One region of the Agrobacterium sp. genome, then DNA from elsewhere that is predicted to be linked to it. Evidence: riboswitches for the same ligand, from Rfam matches in the RefSeq annotation. Region 1 holds a riboswitch; each other region holds the start of a gene.
What was found. A riboswitch is a leader RNA that binds a small molecule or an ion and turns the genes downstream of it on or off. The one in region 1 is predicted to bind cobalamin.
Positions count from the first base shown of each region.

Region 2: another riboswitch for cobalamin. It lies ahead of bluB (5,6-dimethylbenzimidazole synthase); the one in region 1 lies ahead of AC5I5B_RS15595 (CbtB domain-containing protein).
Region 3: another riboswitch for cobalamin. It lies ahead of nrdH (glutaredoxin-like protein NrdH); the one in region 1 lies ahead of AC5I5B_RS15595 (CbtB domain-containing protein).
Region 4: another riboswitch for cobalamin. It lies ahead of metE (5-methyltetrahydropteroyltriglutamate--homocysteine S-methyltransferase); the one in region 1 lies ahead of AC5I5B_RS15595 (CbtB domain-containing protein).

Region 1 is NZ_JCABZP010000014.1:791,556-796,322, forward strand. Features, by position in the region: gene AC5I5B_RS15580 (LysE family translocator) at 1-498, shown strand, start outside; gene AC5I5B_RS15585 (c-type cytochrome) at 618-1,052, shown strand; gene AC5I5B_RS15590 (c-type cytochrome) at 1,143-2,063, shown strand; cobalamin riboswitch at 2,112-2,345, shown strand; gene AC5I5B_RS15595 (CbtB domain-containing protein) at 2,508-2,690, shown strand; gene AC5I5B_RS15600 (CbtA family protein) at 2,702-3,415, shown strand; gene AC5I5B_RS15605 (hypothetical protein) at 3,420-3,734, shown strand; gene AC5I5B_RS15610 (type 1 glutamine amidotransferase family protein) at 3,906-4,472, opposite strand; gene AC5I5B_RS15615 (GNAT family N-acetyltransferase) at 4,494-4,767, opposite strand, start outside.
Region 2 is NZ_JCABZP010000010.1:340,099-344,865, reverse strand. Features, by position in the region: gene AC5I5B_RS08270 (NAD+ synthase) at 1-399, shown strand, start outside; gene AC5I5B_RS08265 (glyoxalase superfamily protein) at 593-970, opposite strand; gene AC5I5B_RS08260 (TolB family protein) at 1,163-1,990, shown strand; cobalamin riboswitch at 2,054-2,236, shown strand; gene bluB (5,6-dimethylbenzimidazole synthase) at 2,314-3,030, shown strand; gene AC5I5B_RS08250 (DUF2865 domain-containing protein) at 3,212-4,318, opposite strand; gene AC5I5B_RS08245 (NADP-dependent malic enzyme) at 4,455-4,767, opposite strand, start outside.
Region 3 is NZ_JCABZP010000014.1:5,541-10,307, forward strand. Features, by position in the region: gene AC5I5B_RS11745 (ABC transporter permease) at 1-377, shown strand, start outside; gene AC5I5B_RS11750 (ATP-binding cassette domain-containing protein) at 377-1,159, shown strand; gene AC5I5B_RS11755 (nucleoside triphosphate hydrolase) at 1,156-1,785, shown strand; cobalamin riboswitch at 1,919-2,142, shown strand; gene nrdH (glutaredoxin-like protein NrdH) at 2,453-2,674, shown strand; gene nrdI (class Ib ribonucleoside-diphosphate reductase assembly flavoprotein NrdI) at 2,687-3,085, shown strand; gene nrdE (class 1b ribonucleoside-diphosphate reductase subunit alpha) at 3,073-4,767, shown strand, end outside.
Region 4 is NZ_JCABZP010000015.1:45,814-50,580, reverse strand. Features, by position in the region: gene xylF (D-xylose ABC transporter substrate-binding protein) at 1-66, shown strand, start outside; gene AC5I5B_RS17770 (sugar ABC transporter permease) at 146-1,459, shown strand; gene AC5I5B_RS17765 (ATP-binding cassette domain-containing protein) at 1,478-2,260, shown strand; cobalamin riboswitch at 2,330-2,546, shown strand; gene metE (5-methyltetrahydropteroyltriglutamate--homocysteine S-methyltransferase) at 2,646-4,767, shown strand, end outside.

The DNA.
Region 1 (4,767 bases):
AGCGGCATGAGCGCCGGCGGCATCGTGCATTCGCTTTACGGTGCGTTGGGCGTCGGCATGCTCGCCGCGTGGATGCCGTCGCTGTTCCTGCCGCTTCTGGTCTTTGGCGCCGCCTATATGATCTGGATCGGCATCGGCCTGATGCGCAGCGCGATTGTCGTGAACGGCGACGAGGCCCAGGCGAGCGCTTCGGTCAGAAAAGCCTTCTGGCGGGCGGTGCTGACCTGCCTTTCCAATCCGAAGGCCTATCTGTTCATGATGGCGATCTATCCGCAATTTCTCAAACCCGCCTATGGCCCGATCTGGATGCAGGGGCTGGTGATGGGCGCGATGGTGGCGGTGACGCAGTTCACCGTCTATGGCGCGCTGGCGCTGACGGCGGATAAAAGCCGGGCATGGCTTGTTTCCTCGCCCGCCGCCACGATCTTCATCGGTCGCGCCGCCGGTTTCATGCTGATTGCCGCAGCGCTTCTCACGCTCTGGGAGGCCTTGTCTTAGGCTTCTGTTTTCACGATGGAATTCACCGCAATGTGACTTCTTTTCGCCATCCGGAAAGGGCATCCTCGCGCCGTTCCATCTAGCGCCCGGTGTCCCAGCCGGAATCAAGGAGAGTGTGCATGAAACTGAAAACCATCACGGCGGCCATGCTTTTCGGCTGTCTTTGCGCCGGAGCGGTCTACGCTGCCGGCGAAGTCGAAAAACGTGAAGGCATGATGAAGCAGATCGGCGGCGCCATGGGTTCGCTCGCTGCCATCTCCAAGGGCGAGAAGCCCTTTGATGCTGATGTGGTCAAGGCTGCGGTGACGACCATCGGCACCAATGCCAAGGCTTTCCCGGACCAGTTCCCCGCCGGCACCGAAACCGGCAGCGCGGCTGCTCCCGCCATCTGGGAAAATTTCGAGGACTTCAAGGCCAAGGCCGCCAAGCTTGGCACGGATGCGGACATCGTTCTCGCCAATCTCCCCGGCGATCAGGCGGGCGTTGCCACCGCCATGAAGACGCTCGGCGCCGATTGCGGCACCTGCCACCAGACCTACCGTCTGAAGAAATAATCGAATGATTCTGGAAACGCCGCTTCCCGGCGGCGTTTTCTCACGCTCGAAAGGCATCTGACCGGGTCAGGTGAGAATGGGGAGAGGGGTATGTCCTCCATCTGGACGAAACTCGCTGGCGGGGCCGTGGTCGCGGCGATTGCCGGCTACGGCATATTCGCCTGGGTCACCGCGCCGGAACGTCAGGCGCCAAGCCATTGGGTCAGCCTTGGCGAACCGGATCTGGCCAATGGCGAAACGCTGTTCTGGGCGGGCGGCTGTGCAAGCTGTCATGCCGCACCCGATGCGAAGGGTGAGGCGCTGTTGACGCTTGCGGGCGGGCAGGCGCTGAAAAGCCCCTTCGGCACCTTTCATGTGCCCAATATTTCTTCCGATCCGCAGCATGGTATCGGCGGCTGGACGCTGGCGGAATTCGGCGATGCGATGACGCGTGGTGTGGGCAGGAACGGTGAGCACCTTTACCCGTCCTTTCCCTACGCCTCCTATGCCCGCATGACGCAGAAGGACATCAACGATCTCTTCGGTTATCTGAAAGCCCTGCCGGCCAGCCAGAACGATGCGCCGGATCACGAACTGCCGTTCCCGTTCAACCTGCGCATGGCGCTGGGCGGCTGGAAGTTCCTTTATTTCGACCCCTCCGCACCGCCGCGGGTCGAGCTTGCCAATGCCAATGCCGAATTGCTGCGCGGTCAATATCTGGTGGAAGGGCCGGGCCATTGCGGCGAGTGCCATACGCCGCGCAATGCGCTCGGCGGTTTCCTTGCCGATAAGTGGCTGGCCGGCGGCCCCAATCCGGAAGGCGAAGGCCGCATTCCTGACATCACCCCCGGCTCGCAAAGCATCGGAAGCTGGGCCAAGGCCGATATTGCCAGCTATCTGGAAACCGGCTTCACCCCGGAATTCGACAGCGTCGGCGGTTCCATGGTCAAGGTGCAGCAGAACATGGCGCATCTGACGGCGGATGACCGCGATGCGATCGCCGCCTATCTGAAGGCCATTCCGGCGCGGTAGGGTGCCCCTGGGCGCATGCGCGCCCATTGACTCCCGCCGCCACCCATCGGATAACAATCCTGTGATGGTTCCTTCCGGGCGTTCCGGAAGGTGAAAAGGGAACACGATAGGGAGAAATCCTCATTCGTGGCTGCCCCCGCAACTGTGAGCGGAGAGCCTGAAACGAAGTGCCACTGGCAAGCCATTTTCCGGGAACCGAGGTTTCCAGGGAGGGCGATGCCGGGAAGGTGTTTCAGGTTTTGACCCGTAAGCCAGGAGACCTGCCATCACGGAAATGTCCATGCCGGCGGGGTGTCCGGAAGAGCGGAATTTCAGGGTGGCGAGATCAATGCCTCCCTGTGTCAGTCTCGTATCCCCGTGGTGAAGTGTATCGCATGCGGTCTTGCGGCTCCCGCCGTTCGGCCGTGTCTAAAGGCGCGGGGTCGCGCCGGGAGAGGGGTCACCATGTCCATCCAGCAGAATACGGCCAATTCAGCCGTTTCCGCAAAAACGGGCAGCTTCGCGCAATCGCTGACGGCGATCGTGCTTGGCCTGTTCGTTGTCGGTTTTGTCGGCTTTTCCCATGTGGAAGCCGTTCACAATGCCGCGCATGACACGCGTCATGCCAATGCCTTCCCCTGCCATTGAGGGGAAACGGCATGTCATCTTTTCGCAATATCGTCTTTACCGCGGTTCTCGTCGGCATTCTCGGTGGTTTCGCCGTGTCTGCCATGCAGGCTTTCGGCACCACGCCGCTCATCCTTCAGGCGGAAACCTATGAGAGCGCCGGTGGCGAGGCGCCTCACAGCCATGATGCGACGGCGCCCGGTGCTGCGGTTCCCGCCCATGAGCACAATGACGAGGCCTGGGCTCCGGCCGATGGCTTCGAGCGCACCGCCTATACCGTTGCCGCCAATGTCCTGACCGCCATCGGTTATGCGCTTGTTCTGACCGGCCTTATTTCGCTGCGTGGCACGAATGGCGGCTGGCGCGAAGGCCTTCTCTGGGGCGTTGCCGGTTTTACCGCCGTCATGCTGGCCCCGATGATCGGCCTGCCGCCGGAACTGCCGGGCAGCCCGGCCGCCGCACTTGAGGCGCGGCAGATCTGGTGGCTTTCCACGGTTGCCGCAACCGCGGGCGGCATAGCGCTGATCGCATTCCGCCGCGAACCCTGGGCCATCGTTCTGGCGCTGGTGTTGATCGTCGCACCGCATGTGGTGGGCGCACCCCTGCCGCCGGAAGGTGAACATGCGCTGGCGCCGCTGCCGCTGGAGCGTCAGTTCATCGTCGCCGCCACCATCACGAGCTTCGTTTTCTGGGCTTTGCTCGGAACATTGAGCGCGTTTTTCCTGAAGCGCTTCCAGCAGGCGTAAATCCATGCAGGACGCAGCGGAATGGAGTGAGGAACTCGATGCGCTGCGTTTTGCCGTTCCCGGTCACGGCGCTTTCTGCGCCGTGCACCGCCTTGCCTTCAAGGCGGTGCTGGGGCCGAGCCCTACAGAAGAGGCGGCTCTTGCCTTTTTCCACGACCATGAAGCCGCCTTTGTGGCGGCGGCACTTGCCAAGATAAAACGTGCAAATTCACCTGCCGGCCGTAGCCTGCATTTGAACAGCCGCGATATTCGCCGGGCGATTGCCGGGGAGGGCGGCGATCACGCAGCACGTGTTTGCCGGGTGCTGGATCAGCGATAATCATCGCTGTTCTCACCTCCGTCATCCCGGCCTCGAGCCGGGATCCAGCCAGCCCAAGTCCTTGGGCTGAGAGGAGTCTTTCCGCCGCGCAGACGCGCGTCGGCTGGATTCCGGCCCAAGGCGGGAATGACGGGGAGTAGAGGGAGTGCAAACAACCGAGACGGCTGCGCCTCAGCGATGCTCCGCCGCAAAAACCTGAAGTTCCGCCTCGGCTTCCGGACCAAAGAGGCCGAGGTGTTTCAGGATTTCCACCGCAAAACTCACCGGCGCGCTGCCGGCGGCCGTGATGATGCCGCGATCGCTGACTGCTTTCGGCTGGTCGCGATAAAGCGCCTCGCCGCTATAGACGGGATAGGCCCTGTGCGATGCCAGCGAATTGCCGGTATGGGCGACATCGTTCAGAACGCCCGTGCCGCCGAGCGCGCTCGCCGCCGCACAGATGCCGGCCACCAGCCGGTCCCTGTCGCGAAACCGGTGCACCAGCCCGCCAAGATCGACAGCCGTTCCCTTTTCCCAGCTGAGACCGCCGGGAATGACAAGCGCATCGATGCCAACAGGATCAAGCGCGTCATAGGATGTGTCAGGCGTTACATTCAGCCCGCCCATGGACGTTACCGGCCGGCCATCAGGCGTGGCATAGATGATTTCGACGCCGAGATAGCCGCGCGCTGCGGCAGCAAGCAGCGCCGGTTCCCAGTCAGCAAAATCCTGCGCGAGCGCAATGGCGATCCGTGTCATGGTCGTCTCCGTTGATGCCAATCAGGCAATTGACTGCATGTAGCGCATGCCGGTAACCGGCCGGGGCGCGAAATCCATGTTTTCGTAGAAGCGATGCGCCGCGACATTGCCTGTTGTGGCGCTGACGGAAAGATAGTCGCAGCCGAGACGCTTGGCGATATCGCGGGCGCGGGAAACCAGATGCTGACCGGTGCCATGGCCGCGATGGCCGTCACGCACGAAGAGATGATGCAGCTCAAGCCCGCGCCGGCCTTCCTGCGCCCTGTAGAGCGGCAGAAGCAGGGCGTAACCGATC
Region 2 (4,767 bases), on a different contig from region 1:
CCCATCAAGGACCTCTACAAGATGCAGGTCTATGCCATTTCCAGCTGGCGCAACGCCCATGTTCCGCCGGGTGCTCTCGGCCCTTCCGGCGAGGTGATCCCCGCCAATATCATTTCCAAGGCCCCGTCGGCCGAATTGCGTCCCAACCAGACCGACCAGGATTCGCTGCCGCCCTATCCGGTGCTCGACGATATTCTGGAATGCCTTGTCGAGAAGGAAATGTCGGTCGAGGAGATTCTCGCACGCGGCCATGATGTGGCCACCGTGCACCGGGTGGAGCATCTGCTTTATCTCGCCGAATACAAGCGCCGGCAATCGGCTCCGGGTGTTAAGATCACCAAGAAGAACTTCGGCCGTGACCGGCGTTATCCGATCACCAACCGGTTCCGGGATCGGTGATTGAGGGCGCGCGCCATTGATTTCTGGCGGGTGAGTTAAGTGCCTTTCTCCGTCATCCTCGCCCTTGAGGCGAGGATCCATGCGCGGTTGAGATTGTGGGTCCTCGGGTCAAGCCCGAGGATGACGTCGCGTGTGAGGAGCTTTTTGACAACGCATAAACGGCGCGGAGAACACCCCGCGCCGCTCGCTCATCTCAAATAACCTGCCCCACATCGATACGGTTGCCATCGGGGTCTTCAAAGACGAAGGCGCGCAGGCCGTAATCCTTGTCCTGCAGGCCCTTGATGATGCGCAAGCCCTGGCTCTTGCAGAGCGCGTGCAGCGCATCGACATCGCTCACCATCATATGGGCCACGTTGAAGGGCGCTGCCTTGTGCGTGGGCTGCAATGTCAGATGCAGCTCGGCATTGCCCTGTTTCAGGATCATGAAGCCGACGGGGTTGCCGTTTTCGAAGGTCTTTTCAAAGCCCAGCACGCCAACGTAAAAATCATGGGCCGTTTCGATATTTTTGACAGGAAGCATTGCGGCGATCCGGCCGAAGCGGATGCCGTGATCGGCGATGGTATTCATCGCGGAACCTCGGATCTGGGAGAAACGGGAAGCGGCGCGGACGGTGCCGGAGCGCTGGCGTTTTTTCCGGTTTGAATTTGCAGGACGGTGCCTGCCGCCCTAGGATCATAATCGAGGCGATGGCGGATGCAAACGGAATGTCTGCATTGCCCAGCGCTTTGAACGAGAACACGGACACGCCCGGGAGGCAGAATGCGCAGTTCCATCGAAATCTTCAACATCCGCACCCGGCAGATGCGTGTGGTGTGGCAGACGCCTGATCTCTTTGAAGCGCCGAACTGGTCGCCGGATGGGAAATATCTGCTGTTGAACAGCGAAGGCCTGCTTTATCGCCTGTCTCTTTCCGGTGATATTGCGCCGGAAAAGGTCGATACCGGCTTTGCCACGCTGTGCAATAACGATCACGGCATTTCGCCTGACGGGTCACTCTATGCCATTTCCGACAAGGTGGAATTCGGCAAGAGCGCCATCTATCTCATGGCCTCCGTGGGCGGCGCGCCACGGCTGATGACGAAAAACCTTCCCTCCTACTGGCATGGCTGGTCGCCGGACGGGAAGAGCTTCGCCTATTGCGGCATTCGCGATCAGGTCTTCGATATCTACTCCATGGATATAGAAAGCGGCGTCGAGACGCGGTTGACCCATGGCGAAGGTCGCAATGACGGGCCGGATTATTCGCCTGACGGTGCGTGGATCTATTTCAATTCCAGCCGCACCGGGCGGATGCAGATCTGGCGCGTACGGGTGGATGGCTCCGCCGTCGAGCGCATCACCGACAGCCCCTATGGCGACTGGTTTCCGCACCCGTCTCCGAAGGGAGACAAGGTGGTGTTCGTCTCCTATGACGGCGACGTTTTCGACCATCCGCGCGATCTTGATGTGCGGGTGCGGCTGATGGGTATGGATGGTGGTAATGCCGAGACGCTGTTTGAGCTTTTCGGCGGGCAGGGAACGATGAACTCGCCTAACTGGTCACCTGAGGGGGACGAGTTCGCCTATGTCAGGTATTTCCCGGTGTAATGGGGGAGGCAGGCCACATTGCCGCACCACCGGCAGAATACTTGCATTCGCAAACTTTTTTGCCCATAGCTTCCTTTGTCAGGTGCCCGCCCTTGCGGCGGGAGAATCGGGAATCCGGTGAAAGCCCGGAACGTGCCCAGCGCTGTGAGGCGGACGCTCTTTTTTAGAAGCCACTGAAGCAATTCGGGAAGGCGAAAAGGGCGGATGAAGCCAAGTCAGAAGACCGGCCTGACGGGATAGACCGAACCGCGCGGACGGCGGCAGGTTGTTGTCGAGGTGGGGTGTATGTTTGCGCCCGGCCTTCGCATTGTTGGGGATAAACGATGCCAGCCGATCCGTCCGTGAGCAATCCGCCCGGCGCCAGTTCTTTCGATCATGCGCTGTCACCCGCCCGCCCGTTTTCCGGTGAGGAGCGCGAGGCGATTTACCGCGCCATTGAAACCCGTCGTGACGTGCGCGATCAGTTCCTGTCCGATCCGCTGCCGGATGATCTGGTGGAGCGTCTCCTGAAGGCGGCCCATTCGGCACCCTCGGTCGGTTTCATGCAGCCGTGGAATTTTACCCTCATCACCGATGGCGCGATCCGTCAGGCGGCCTTTGTGGCCTTCAGCCGCGCCAATGAGGAGGCGGCGGCGATGTTCGAGGGCGAGCAACAGGCTCTCTACCGGAGCTTGAAACTTGAAGGCATCCGCAAGGCCCCGCTCAGCATCTGCGTCACCTGCGATCCCACGCGCGGCGGCAAGGTGGTGCTGGGCCGCACCCATAATCCGCGCACGGATGTCTATTCCACCGTCTGCGCCATCCAGAATCTCTGGCTCGCAGCCCGCGCCGAAGGCATCGGCGTCGGCTGGGTCAGCATTTTCCACGATAGCGACATTCGCACCATTCTCGGTATTCCCGACCACATCGAAATCGTCGCCTGGCTCTGCGTCGGCCGTGTCGATGCGCTCTATACCGAGCCGGAACTGGCGGTGAAAGGCTGGCGGCAGCGCGTGCCGTTGGAGGAGCTTGTGTTCCGCAACCGCTGGGGCGGGGTGTAAGACAGATAAAAGTTCTGCGAGGGAAGCGGGGCGTTGCTGCTTGTTCTTCTCCCCGGCGGGGAGAAGATGGCCCGAAGGGTCAGATGAGGGGGCAAGCTCTCAGCATATCTCTACCGTAGCCCTCTCATCCCGCTGCCGCGGACTGAAGAAACAAGCGGCGTCCGCTCGCTCCACGACGGCTTCACTGCTGCGGCTGTATACCCTTCAATGCCGGGTTCTTCAGGTCGATCCGGCCTGTCTGGTCCGGCAGAAATTTGGGGCCAATGACGCGCACTTTCGTATCGTTCGGGTCATAGTCGCGTTCGGGAACGGGTTGTTCCGGCGGCTTGGCGGCCTGCTGCTGCTCGGCGGGTTTGGGGGCGGCCTTGTCACCTTGCGGTGAGGGGATTTTCGTGATGCCGGAATAGGGCGTTTCGGATTCCGGCCGGGAGGCTTCTTCCTGCTTCTGCATTTCTTCGTGATAGGCGGCCATGTTGCAGGCGCAGCCCGGCGCTTTCGCCGGGGCGTTCCTGTAGGCGAAGGCGGTCGGCAGGTCCCTGTAAGGTTTTCCGGTTTCCGCAGACACCATGTCGGCGGTTTCCTGATCCGTCATGGAGTGGAAATAAAGTTCCGTCTCCGTCCCCGGACACATTTTCTGGCATTGCTCGGCCTGGGCGCGGAAATCGAGCGGCGAGGCATTGGCGGCGATGGGGAAGAACGAGCCGTCGCAGGTGCGCACGCACAGTGTGCGAAGCCCGCCTTCAGCGGCGGCGTTGGGGTAGGGGGAAAGCCCCGCCTGTCCCGGCTCACCGCCATTCTGCCGGAAGGCGTCGGGGTAACGCGTCACATCGGAAGGCGACGGCAGCTGCGCTTCCGTCTGCGGTGCGGTGCCGCAGCCATTTGCATCGAGGGCGGCGAGGATACGCTGGCGCCTGATATCGCCATCGTTGTCACGCACGGCCGCCATGGCGTCGTCGCGATCACGGATGATGGCGTCGCGTTCGTTTTCCGCTTCCGCCAGCGCATCGCCGATCTCGGCGCAGACACCGGCATTGGGATTGCCGTAGACGATGACGCTGCCAGACGAGCAGCCATAGCCGCGCAGGTCGTTCCTGATCTTGCGAATGACGATGTTCTGGCGGGCGAGCGCATTGGCGTAACGCCGCACCTCGGCCGTATTGCCGATGACGCGTGGCGGCTCACGCAACTGCGCATAAAGCGTATCGCAGACCTGATCCGCGAAAGCGGTGGCCGGAGCAATGAAAACAAGGGGAAGCAGGAGGCCGATGATGCGGCTGCGCCGGGTCAATTGTGCGATCCGTTCGATGTCCCCGACCGGTGGCAGGGGCGTTATACTTCACGAAATCCGTGTTTCAGGAAGATAACATAAGCTGTTGCCGCAATGCGGCAACAGCTTGTTCAAAATTGCGTTAATGCGGCCTCTATCACACCGAAGGATGCGAGGCCTGCACCACGGCAAACGCCGCCATGTTGACGACGCCGCGCGAGGTGACGCTGGGCGACAGGATATGGGCGGGCAGGGCGCTGCCGAGCAGGATCGGGCCGACATGCAGGCCTTCCGTCAGCGTGCGGGTGACGCCGAGCGTGATGTTGGCGGCATCGAGGTTCGGGAAGACCAGAAGGTTCGCCTCGCCCGTCAGCACGCTGTTCGGCATCGCGCGCTTGCGCAGCGCTTCCGAAAGTGCGGAGCCGCCCTGCATTTCGCCGTCCACTTCCAGTTCCGGTGCTGCCGCCTGC
Region 3 (4,767 bases), 790 kb from region 1:
CCGTGGGTGACGATCCTGATGCTGCGGAACTCGCTGGTGTCAATGTCAAGCGTATGCTGACCACCGTTTATACCCTGTCCGGTCTCATCTGCGCCTTTGCCGGCTGGGCCCTCATTGGCCGCATCGGCTCGGTTTCGCCGACCGCCGGCCAGTTCGCCAACATCGAATCCATCACCGCGGTGGTTATCGGCGGCCTGTCACTGTTCGGCGGACGCGGCTCCATCATGGGCATGATTTTCGGTGCGCTGATCGTCGGCGTCTTTTCACTCGGTCTCCGGCTTATCGGCACAGACCCGCAATGGACCTATCTGTTGATCGGCGTCCTTATCATCTTGGCTGTCGCAATCGACCAGTGGATCAGAAAGGTAGCAGGCTGATGGCAAAAGAACCTATCCTCACAGCACGCAATCTCGTCAAACGCTACGGTCGTGTGACCGCCCTCGACAATGCCGATTTCGACCTTTATCCGGGCGAAATCCTTGCCGTCATCGGTGATAACGGCGCCGGCAAATCCTCTCTCATCAAGGCGATTTCCGGTGCGGTGACACCCGATGAAGGGGAGATCAGGCTGGAAGGCAAGCCGGTGCAGTTCCGCTCGCCGATCGAGGCGCGCAAGGCGGGCATCGAAACCGTCTATCAGAACCTTGCGCTGTCTCCCGCATTGTCCATAGCTGACAATATGTTTCTCGGCCGTGAAATCCGCAAGCCCGGCATTCAGGGCAGCCTGTTCCGGGCGCTCGACCGCCCGGCCATGGAAAAATTCGCCCGCGAAAAACTGTCGGAACTCGGCCTGATGACGATCCAGAACATCAATCAGGCGGTGGAAACCCTCTCCGGCGGTCAGCGCCAGGGCGTGGCGGTGGCGCGTGCGGCAGCCTTTGGCTCCAAGGTCGTCATCCTCGACGAGCCGACGGCGGCACTCGGCGTCAAGGAAAGCCGTCGCGTTCTCGAGCTTATTCTGGATGTGCGCTCCCGCGGTCTGCCGATTGTCCTGATCTCGCATAACATGCCGCATGTTTTCGAGGTTGCGGATCGCATCCATATCCACCGGCTCGGTAAGCGCCTGTGCGTCATCAATCCGAAGGACTATTCCATGTCCGACGCCGTCGCCTTCATGACCGGCGCCAAGGAAGCGCCGAAGGAAACGCTTGCCGCATGACGCTGAAGCTTGAGACGATCGTCGAAGACGTTCTTCGGCGGGCAGAGGGTCAATCCCGTTTCATCATAGCCATTGCCGGTCCCCCTGGGGCCGGCAAATCCACGCTTGCGGATGCTCTTTTTGAGGCCTTGCGGGCGCGAGGCGAAACGGCCGCCGTCCTGCCCATGGATGGCTTCCATATGGACAATGGCATTCTTGAGGAACGGGGACTGCTGCCGCGAAAAGGCGCACCTGAAACTTTTGATGTGCGCGGCTTCCTGGATATCGTCTCCGCCGTCCGCAAGGGCGGGCAGGAGGTGCTTGTTCCGGTTTTCGACCGCTCCCGGGAAATTGCCATTGCGTCCGCCCGGGCGATTGCGCCGGAAACGCGCTTTGTCCTTGCCGAAGGCAATTATCTGCTGCTGAACGAAGCGCCCTGGACAAGCCTTTCCGAGAGCTTTGACCTCACCATCTTCGTGGGCCCGTCCGTCGCCGTGCTGGAAGAGAGGCTGCGGAACAGATGGCAGGGTTATGGTCTCGATGCCGCTCAGATCCATGCCAAGCTTTTCGAAAACGATCTTCCCAACGGAAAAAGGGTGATCGAAAACGCGCGTCCAGCCGATATTCATATCGATATCTGGGAATAGATTAACGCTTTCCAGTTCTTTACCGGCAAAGCGCGTTTGCCGTTAAGCCTTTGTTGACCATGTGTTGAATCTTTTTGATCCACAGGGTGGGGCTTTTGTGTGTCTATTCATTGACGTAAAAATTTCCTTATATACTATATGTGGTGTTCAAGGTTCTTCCGATTCGCAAGGATTGGGAGCTAAGACGGGAATTCGGTGCGTAACGCCATCATGGCGGAACAAGGCCGAAACTGCCCCCGCAACTGTAAGCGGCGAGCATCGTTCCGATTTGGGTCACTGGAGCCAAAAGCTCCGGGAAGGCCGGAATAGATGTTGTGACCCGCAAGTCAGGAGACCTGCCTTGAGCGCAAACGTCCACGGGCGGGGTGTCCGGAGGAAGGTGTTGACGCAAATGATTTGCGTGCGCCCTTTTCTGCCCCCTCCAGAACAAGCTTCGGGGTGAAGTCATGCCAGTGCATTTCTTTAAGTTGCTGCGCTCGTCGGCGTAGAGAGTGATTTTGTGCGGCTTGCAGCATTTTGGGAAAACCGGACCCCGGTTTCTATCCGAAAATGCGAAGAGTTGCCTGGGCTACGTGCCTCACCTGAATGACAGATCCACCGCCACCCGATTGCGATTGTAATCGGCAATGTTGAGCCGTGTCCGAAATCGGCTTCGAGAGAGGAAATCATGACCGTCACCGTTTACAGCAAACCCGCCTGCGTCCAGTGCACCGCCACCTATCGTGCGCTCGACCGCATTGGTATTCCCTATGAGATCATCGATATCTCCGAAGATGCGGATGCGCTCGATCACGTCCGGGGTCTTGGTTACATGCAGGTTCCCGTGGTCGTCGCCGGCGAGCGCCATTGGGCGGGTTTCCGGCCGGATATGATCGGCTCGATCAGCTGAGGCGGTAAGGCGATGGGCCTGATCGTCTACTATTCCAGCCGCTCTGAAAACACCCATCGTTTCCTTCTGAAACTGGGGCGGCGTTTGTTTCGCCTGCCGCTCGGCGCTGAGGACGACGTGCCTCATGTGTCGGAACCCTATGTGCTGGTCACCCCCACCTATGGGGGCGGCGGCACCAAAGGGGCCGTGCCTAAGCCGGTCATCCGGTTTTTGAACGAGCCCTCCAACCGAAATCTCATTCGCGGCGTCATCGCGGCGGGAAACACGAATTTTGGCGCCGCTTTCGCATCCGCCGGAGATATCGTCTCGCGCAAATGCGCGGTGCCGTTTCTCTATCGCTTCGAGCTTCTCGGCACGGAAGAAGACGTCGCCAACGTCAAACATGGATTGGAACGATTTTGGACACGCTGACCTCGAGCGCGCTGCGCAAGGACGCCAAACAGCCGGCAGCCGCAAGCCAGAAACCGCTTGATGCGGGGCTGGACTATCACGCGCTGAACGCGATGCTGAACCTTTACGACGAGAACGGGAAGATCCAGCTCGACAAGGATCGGCTGGCCGCCCGGCAATATTTCCTCCAGCACGTCAACCAGAACACGGTATTTTTCCATAACCTCAGGGAAAAGCTCGATTATCTGGTGACGGAGGGATATTACGAGCAGGAGGTGCTGGACCAGTATTCCTTCAATTTTGTTCGTGACCTCTATGACGAGGCCTATGCCCGGAAATTCCGCTTCCCGACCTTTCTCGGCGCCTTCAAATATTACACCTCCTATACGCTGAAGACCTTCGACGGAAAACGTTATCTGGAGCGTTATGAGGATCGCGTCTGCATGGTGGCGCTGGCCCTTGCGCGTGGTGATGAGCAGCTTGCCCGCAATCTGGTCGATGAAATCATTTCAGGCCGCTTCCAGCCGGCCACCCCGACATTCCTCAATGCCGGCAAAAAGAGCCGCGGCGAGCTGGTCTCGTGTTTTCTGCTGCGGGTGGAAGACAATATGGAAAGCATCGGCCGCTCCATCAATTCGGCCTTGCAGCTTTCCAAGCGCGGCGGCGGCGTGGCGCTGTCCTTGACCAATATTCGCGAATTCGGAGCGCCGATCAAACAGATCGAAAACCAGTCTTCCGGCGTTATTCCCGTGATGAAGCTGCTGGAAGATTCTTTTTCCTATGCCAACCAGCTTGGCGCACGCCAGGGTGCTGGCGCGGTCTATCTACATGCCCATCACCCTGACATCATGCGCTTCCTTGATACCAAGCGCGAAAACGCCGACGAAAAAATCCGCATCAAGACGCTGTCGCTCGGCGTGGTGATCCCCGACATCACCTTCGAACTCGCCCGCAACAACGAGGACATGTATCTGTTCTCGCCCTATGATGTGGAGCGGGTCTATGGCGTGCCGTTGACCGAGATTTCGGTCAGCGAAAAATATCACGAAATGGTCGCCGACAGCCGCATCCGCAAGAAGAAGATCAAGGCGCGCGAATTCTTTCAGGTGATCGCCGAAATCCAGTTCGAGAGCGGTTACCCCTACATCATGTTCGAGGACACGGTGAACCGCGCCAATCCGATCGCCGGCCGCATCAGCATGAGCAATCTCTGCTCGGAAATCCTGCAGGTCAGCGAAGCGAGTGAATTCAATGCCGATCTGTCCTACAGCCATATGGGCAAGGATATTTCCTGCAATCTCGGTTCGCTCAACATTGCCGCTGCAATGGATTCGGCCGATTTCGGCAAGACCATCGAGACCTCCATCCGGGCGCTGACAGCAGTGTCTGATATGAGCCACATTTCCTCCGTCCCCTCGGTGGAAAAGGGCAATGATGCGAGCCACGCCATCGGGCTCGGCCAGATGAACCTGCACGGCTATCTGGCGCGCGAACGCATCTTCTACGGTTCCGAAGAGGGCGTCGATTTCACCAATATCTATTTCTACACCGTGACCTATCATGCCATCCGCGCCAGCAACCGGCTGGCGGTGGAAAGAGGCCAGAGCTTCAAGGGCTTTGAAAATTCGAAATATGCCTCGGGTGACTATTTCGACAAATATACCGACCGGGAATGGTTGCCCGCGACCGAAAAGGTGAAGGAA
Region 4 (4,767 bases), on a different contig from region 1:
GGCTGGATCAAGAAGGAAACGGCCTGCCAGGGTGTGAAGGCCGGATCCGTCAAGGCCTGCAACTGATCGACTATGTCCCGGTTCGGGCGCTGCGCCATGGTTCATGGCGCAGCGCCTTTTAAGATGTGAGGAGCACCGGCAGTTCATGGCCGATATGACCCAATCCAATTCCCCAGCGTCCGCCAAGACGGAAAAGACAGGCTCCATCGCGCGCTTCATCAGCGCAACGGAGCTTGATACCCGCCTGCTCGGCATGGTCGGCGCGCTTCTTCTGATCTGGATCGGATTTCATATCCTGTCCGGCGGCCTGTTCCTGACGCCGCGAAACCTCTGGAACCTTTCCGTGCAGACCGCGTCCGTGGCTGTCATGGCGACCGGTATGGTGCTCGTCATCGTCACCCGCAATATCGACCTGTCGGTCGGGTCGATCCTCGGTTTTTCCGGCATGATCATGGGTGTCACGCAGGCGGAAATCCTGCCGCAGCTTCTCGGCTTCGAACATTGGGCGACATGGATCGTCACGCTTCTGGTCGGTATTCTCGTCGGCGGCGCCATCGGCATGCTGCAGGGTTCGATCATCGCCTTCCTGAATGTGCCGTCCTTCATCGTCACGCTCGGCGGCCTGCTGGTCTGGCGCGGCGGCACCTGGTTCGTCACCAGCGGCCGCACCGTGGCGCCGATGGATTCCACCTTCCGCCTGATGGGCGGCGGCACCAGCGGCTCGATTGGCGCGACATGGAGCTGGGTCGCTGCCATCGTCGCCTGCGTCGCCATTGTCGCTGCAATCCTCAATTCCCGCCACCAGCGCCGCCGTTTCGGCTTTCCGCTGCGGCCGGTCTGGGCGGAATATTTTCTGGTGGCGCTCGGCTGCTTCGTCGTCGTCGGTTTCGTGGCGGTGGTCAACAGCTATCCCTGGCCGATCAACATCGCCCGCAACTATGCCGATGCCAATGGCATCTCCTGGCCGGATGGTGGCCTGTTCATTCCGCACGGCATTGCCATACCGGTGCTGATGGCGCTCGCCGTTGGTGCAGTGATGACTTTCATTGCCACGCGGCTGCGCTTCGGACGCTATGTGTTCGCCATCGGCGGCAATCCGGAAGCGGCCGAACTCGCCGGCATCAAGACCCGCTGGGTCACGGTGAAGATATTCACGCTGATGGGCGTTCTGTGCGCCATCGCGGCGGCAATCTCCACTGCCCGCCTCAATGCGGCAACCAACGCCCAGGGTGAACTGGACGAACTTTATACGATCGCGGCGGCGGTCATCGGCGGCACCTCGCTCGCCGGCGGCGTCGGCACCATAGCGGGCGCGATGCTCGGCGCGCTCGTCATGCAATCGCTGCAATCCGGCATGGTGCTCGTGGGCATCGATACGCCTTTCCAGCGCATCGTCGTCGGTGTGGTTCTGGTCGTCGCCGTCTGGCTCGACACCATCTACCGCGCCCGCGCCAAGTAAGAACCGAGGAGAACCCCAATGACGGACCAAGTCACGCCCCTCGTGGAAATGCGCAATATTTCCATTTCCTTCGGCGGTATCCATGCGGTGGAAAACGCCTCAGTCGATCTTTTCCCCGGCGAGGTGGTCGCCCTTCTCGGCCACAATGGTGCGGGCAAATCGACGCTCATCAAGATATTGTCCGGCGCATACCGGCGGGATGGGGGCGATATCCTCATCAACGGCGAGGATGTGGATATCCGCAATCCCCGCGACGCCAAGAAATACGGCATTGAAACCATCTACCAGACGCTGGCAGTGGCGGATAATGTCGATGCGGCGGCCAATCTTTATCTCGGCCGTGAGCTGAAGACGAAATGGGGCACGCTTGATGATGTCGCCATGGAGGCCTCGGCCCGCGAGGTCATGGGGCGTCTCAACCCCAATTTCCGGCGGTTCAAGGAACCAGTGAAGGCATTGTCCGGCGGTCAGCGGCAATCCGTTGCCATCGCCCGCGCCATCCTTTTTGACGCCCGCATCCTTATCATGGACGAACCGACGGCTGCACTCGGGCCGCAGGAAACCGCGCAGGTCGGCGATCTCGTCAAGGAGCTGAAACGGCAGGGCATCGGCATCTTCCTCATCAGCCACGATATCCACGACGTCTTTGATCTGGCGGACCGGGTATTCGTGATGAAAAACGGCAAGGTGGTCGGCCATGCCCGCACGGAAGATGTGACGAAGGACGAGGTTCTCGGCATGATTATTCTGGGCAAGGTGCCATCAGGTGCTGTGGCAGGTCCGGGCGCGGTCGTGTCCTGACATCTGTCTTCGAATGAAATAAAGATATAAAGATTTCTTTATATCTATTGACATCGTGACGCCCGTGGTGAGAAATGCGGGTGTCATGGTTCTCCGGGCCTGATTGTTTCAATCCCGGAGCTAAGAGGGAATCCGGTGCGCCGTTGGATCGGCAATACCGGAGCTGCCCCCGCAACTGTAAGCGGTGAGCCTTTGTCCATCAACGTCACTGGGGTGAAAGCCCCGGGAAGACGGGCAAAGGTGACGACCCGCGAGCCAGGAGACCTGCCAGGGCAAAATAACGTCCACGGGCGGGGTGTCCCGGTGGTTGCTCGTTGGCCCGGCAACGGCTGGGCCCGCACGCGTCCGCTTTACCCATGCCCCCACAACCATCTGGGGTATGACAATGTCAAACAAGACCATTCCAGTCGCATCGCTCGGATTTCCGAGGATTGGCCGCCGTCGCGAACTGAAATTCGCGATTGAAGGCTTCTGGTCGGGAAAGATTTCCGAAGCAGTACTTCTCGAAACCGCCGCTAAGCTGCGCGCCGAAAACTGGGCGCTTCAGCAGCAAAAGGGGATTAGCCATATCCCGTCCAACGATTTTTCCCTCTATGACCACGTCCTCGATACGGCTGCGATGGTCGGTGCCATCCCGTCCCTCTACGGATGGACGGGCGGAGAGGTGTCCATGTCGACCTATTTCGCCATGGCGCGCGGCAGCCAGAGCGAGGCGCATGCAAGTTGCGGTCATGTGCATGAAGGACATGCGCACCACGGTCAGGGCGTTCCGGCGCTGGAGATGACCAAGTGGTTCGACACCAATTATCATTACATGGTGCCGGAGGTCTCCGAGGATCAGCATTTCGCGCTCACCTCGCAAAAGCCGGTCGATCATTTTCTCGAGGCGAAGGCGCTCGGCATTCATACGCGCCCGGTCATTCTCGGGCCGGTCACGTTCCTGAAGCTTGCCAAGGTGCGTGAGGCAGCCTTTAAGCCGCTCGATCTGTTGGCAAAACTGTTGCCCGTCTACGAAGAGTTGCTACACCGCCTGCGTGCGGCCGGCGCCGACTGGGTGCAGATCGACGAACCCGTGGCTGTATTGGACCTTTCCGAGGGGGAACGCCACGCGCTGACTGTGGCCTATCAGCAATTGTCGAAAGCCGCCCCGGATCTGAAAATCCTCGTGGCCACCTATTTCGGCGGTCTCGAGGATAATCTGGAGGTCGTTGCCGCACTTCCGGTCGCGGGTCTTCATGTCGATCTGGTGCGTGGCCCCGGTCAGTTCGAGGCGGTGCTGAAGGCGTTGCCCGAAAGCCGTGTCCTGTCGCTCGGTGTCATCGACGGCCGCAATATCTGGCGCGCCGATCTCGCCGCGATTATCGACCGGCTGGAAGCTGCAATTGCCGTGCGGGGTGCGGAAGCGTTTCAAATCGCGCCTTCATGCTCGCTGCTGCATGTTCCGGTCGATCTTGAACTGGAAACCGGTCTCGATGCCGATCTGAAAAGCTGGCTTTCCTTTGCGACCCAGAAGCTCGGCGAGCTTGCCACGCTCGGCAGGGCGCTCGGTGAAGGCAAGGCCATCGTCGCGGCGGAACTGGAAGCCGCCTCCAGGGCAGTTGTCGCACGCGCATCCTCGTCAAAGGTGACTGATGTGGCCGTTCAGAACCGCATCGCAACGATCGGCGATGCCGACAGGAAGCGGGCGAATGCCTTTACCGAGCGGCAGAAGGTGCAGTCGCAGGCTATTGCGCTGCCGCTTTTCCCGACGACCACCATCGGCTCCTTCCCGCAGACGCCGGAGGTGCGAAAGGCCCGCTCCGCGCATTCGAAGGGTGTCCTGACAGATGCGCAATATGAAAGCTTCCTGCAGAAAGAAACCGAAGCAACCATTCGCTGGCAGGAGGATATCGGTCTCGACGTCCTCGTGCATGGCGAGTTCGAGCGCAACGACATGGTGCAATATTTTGGTGAACAGCTTTCCGGTTTCGCCTTCACCCAGCATGCGTGGGTGCAGAGCTACGGCTCGCGTTACGTGCGTCCGCCCATCATCTTCGGTGATGTGTCGCGGCCGAAACCGATGACGGTCCGCTGGTGGGAATATTCCCAGTCGCTCACCGACAAGCCCGTCAAGGGCATGCTGACCGGACCGGTGACGATCCTTAACTGGTCCTTTGTCCGCGATGATATCGCCAGAAGCCTGACATGCCGGCAGATCGCGCTCGCCATCCGCGATGAGGTCAACGATCTCGAGGCAGCCGGTGCACAAATGATCCAGATCGATGAGGCAGCTCTTCGCGAAGGCCTGCCGCTTCGGCACCGGGACTGGCAGGATTATCTCGGCTGGGCGGTGGAATGCTTCCGTATTTGCTCCGGCGGCGTGGATGATCGCACACAGGTGCACACCCATATGTGTTACTCCGAATTCAACCAGATCATCGATGCCATTGCGGCGATGGATGCCGACGTGATCTCCATCGAGACCTCGCGGTCGAAGATGGAGTTGCTGGATGCGTTTCGGACTTACA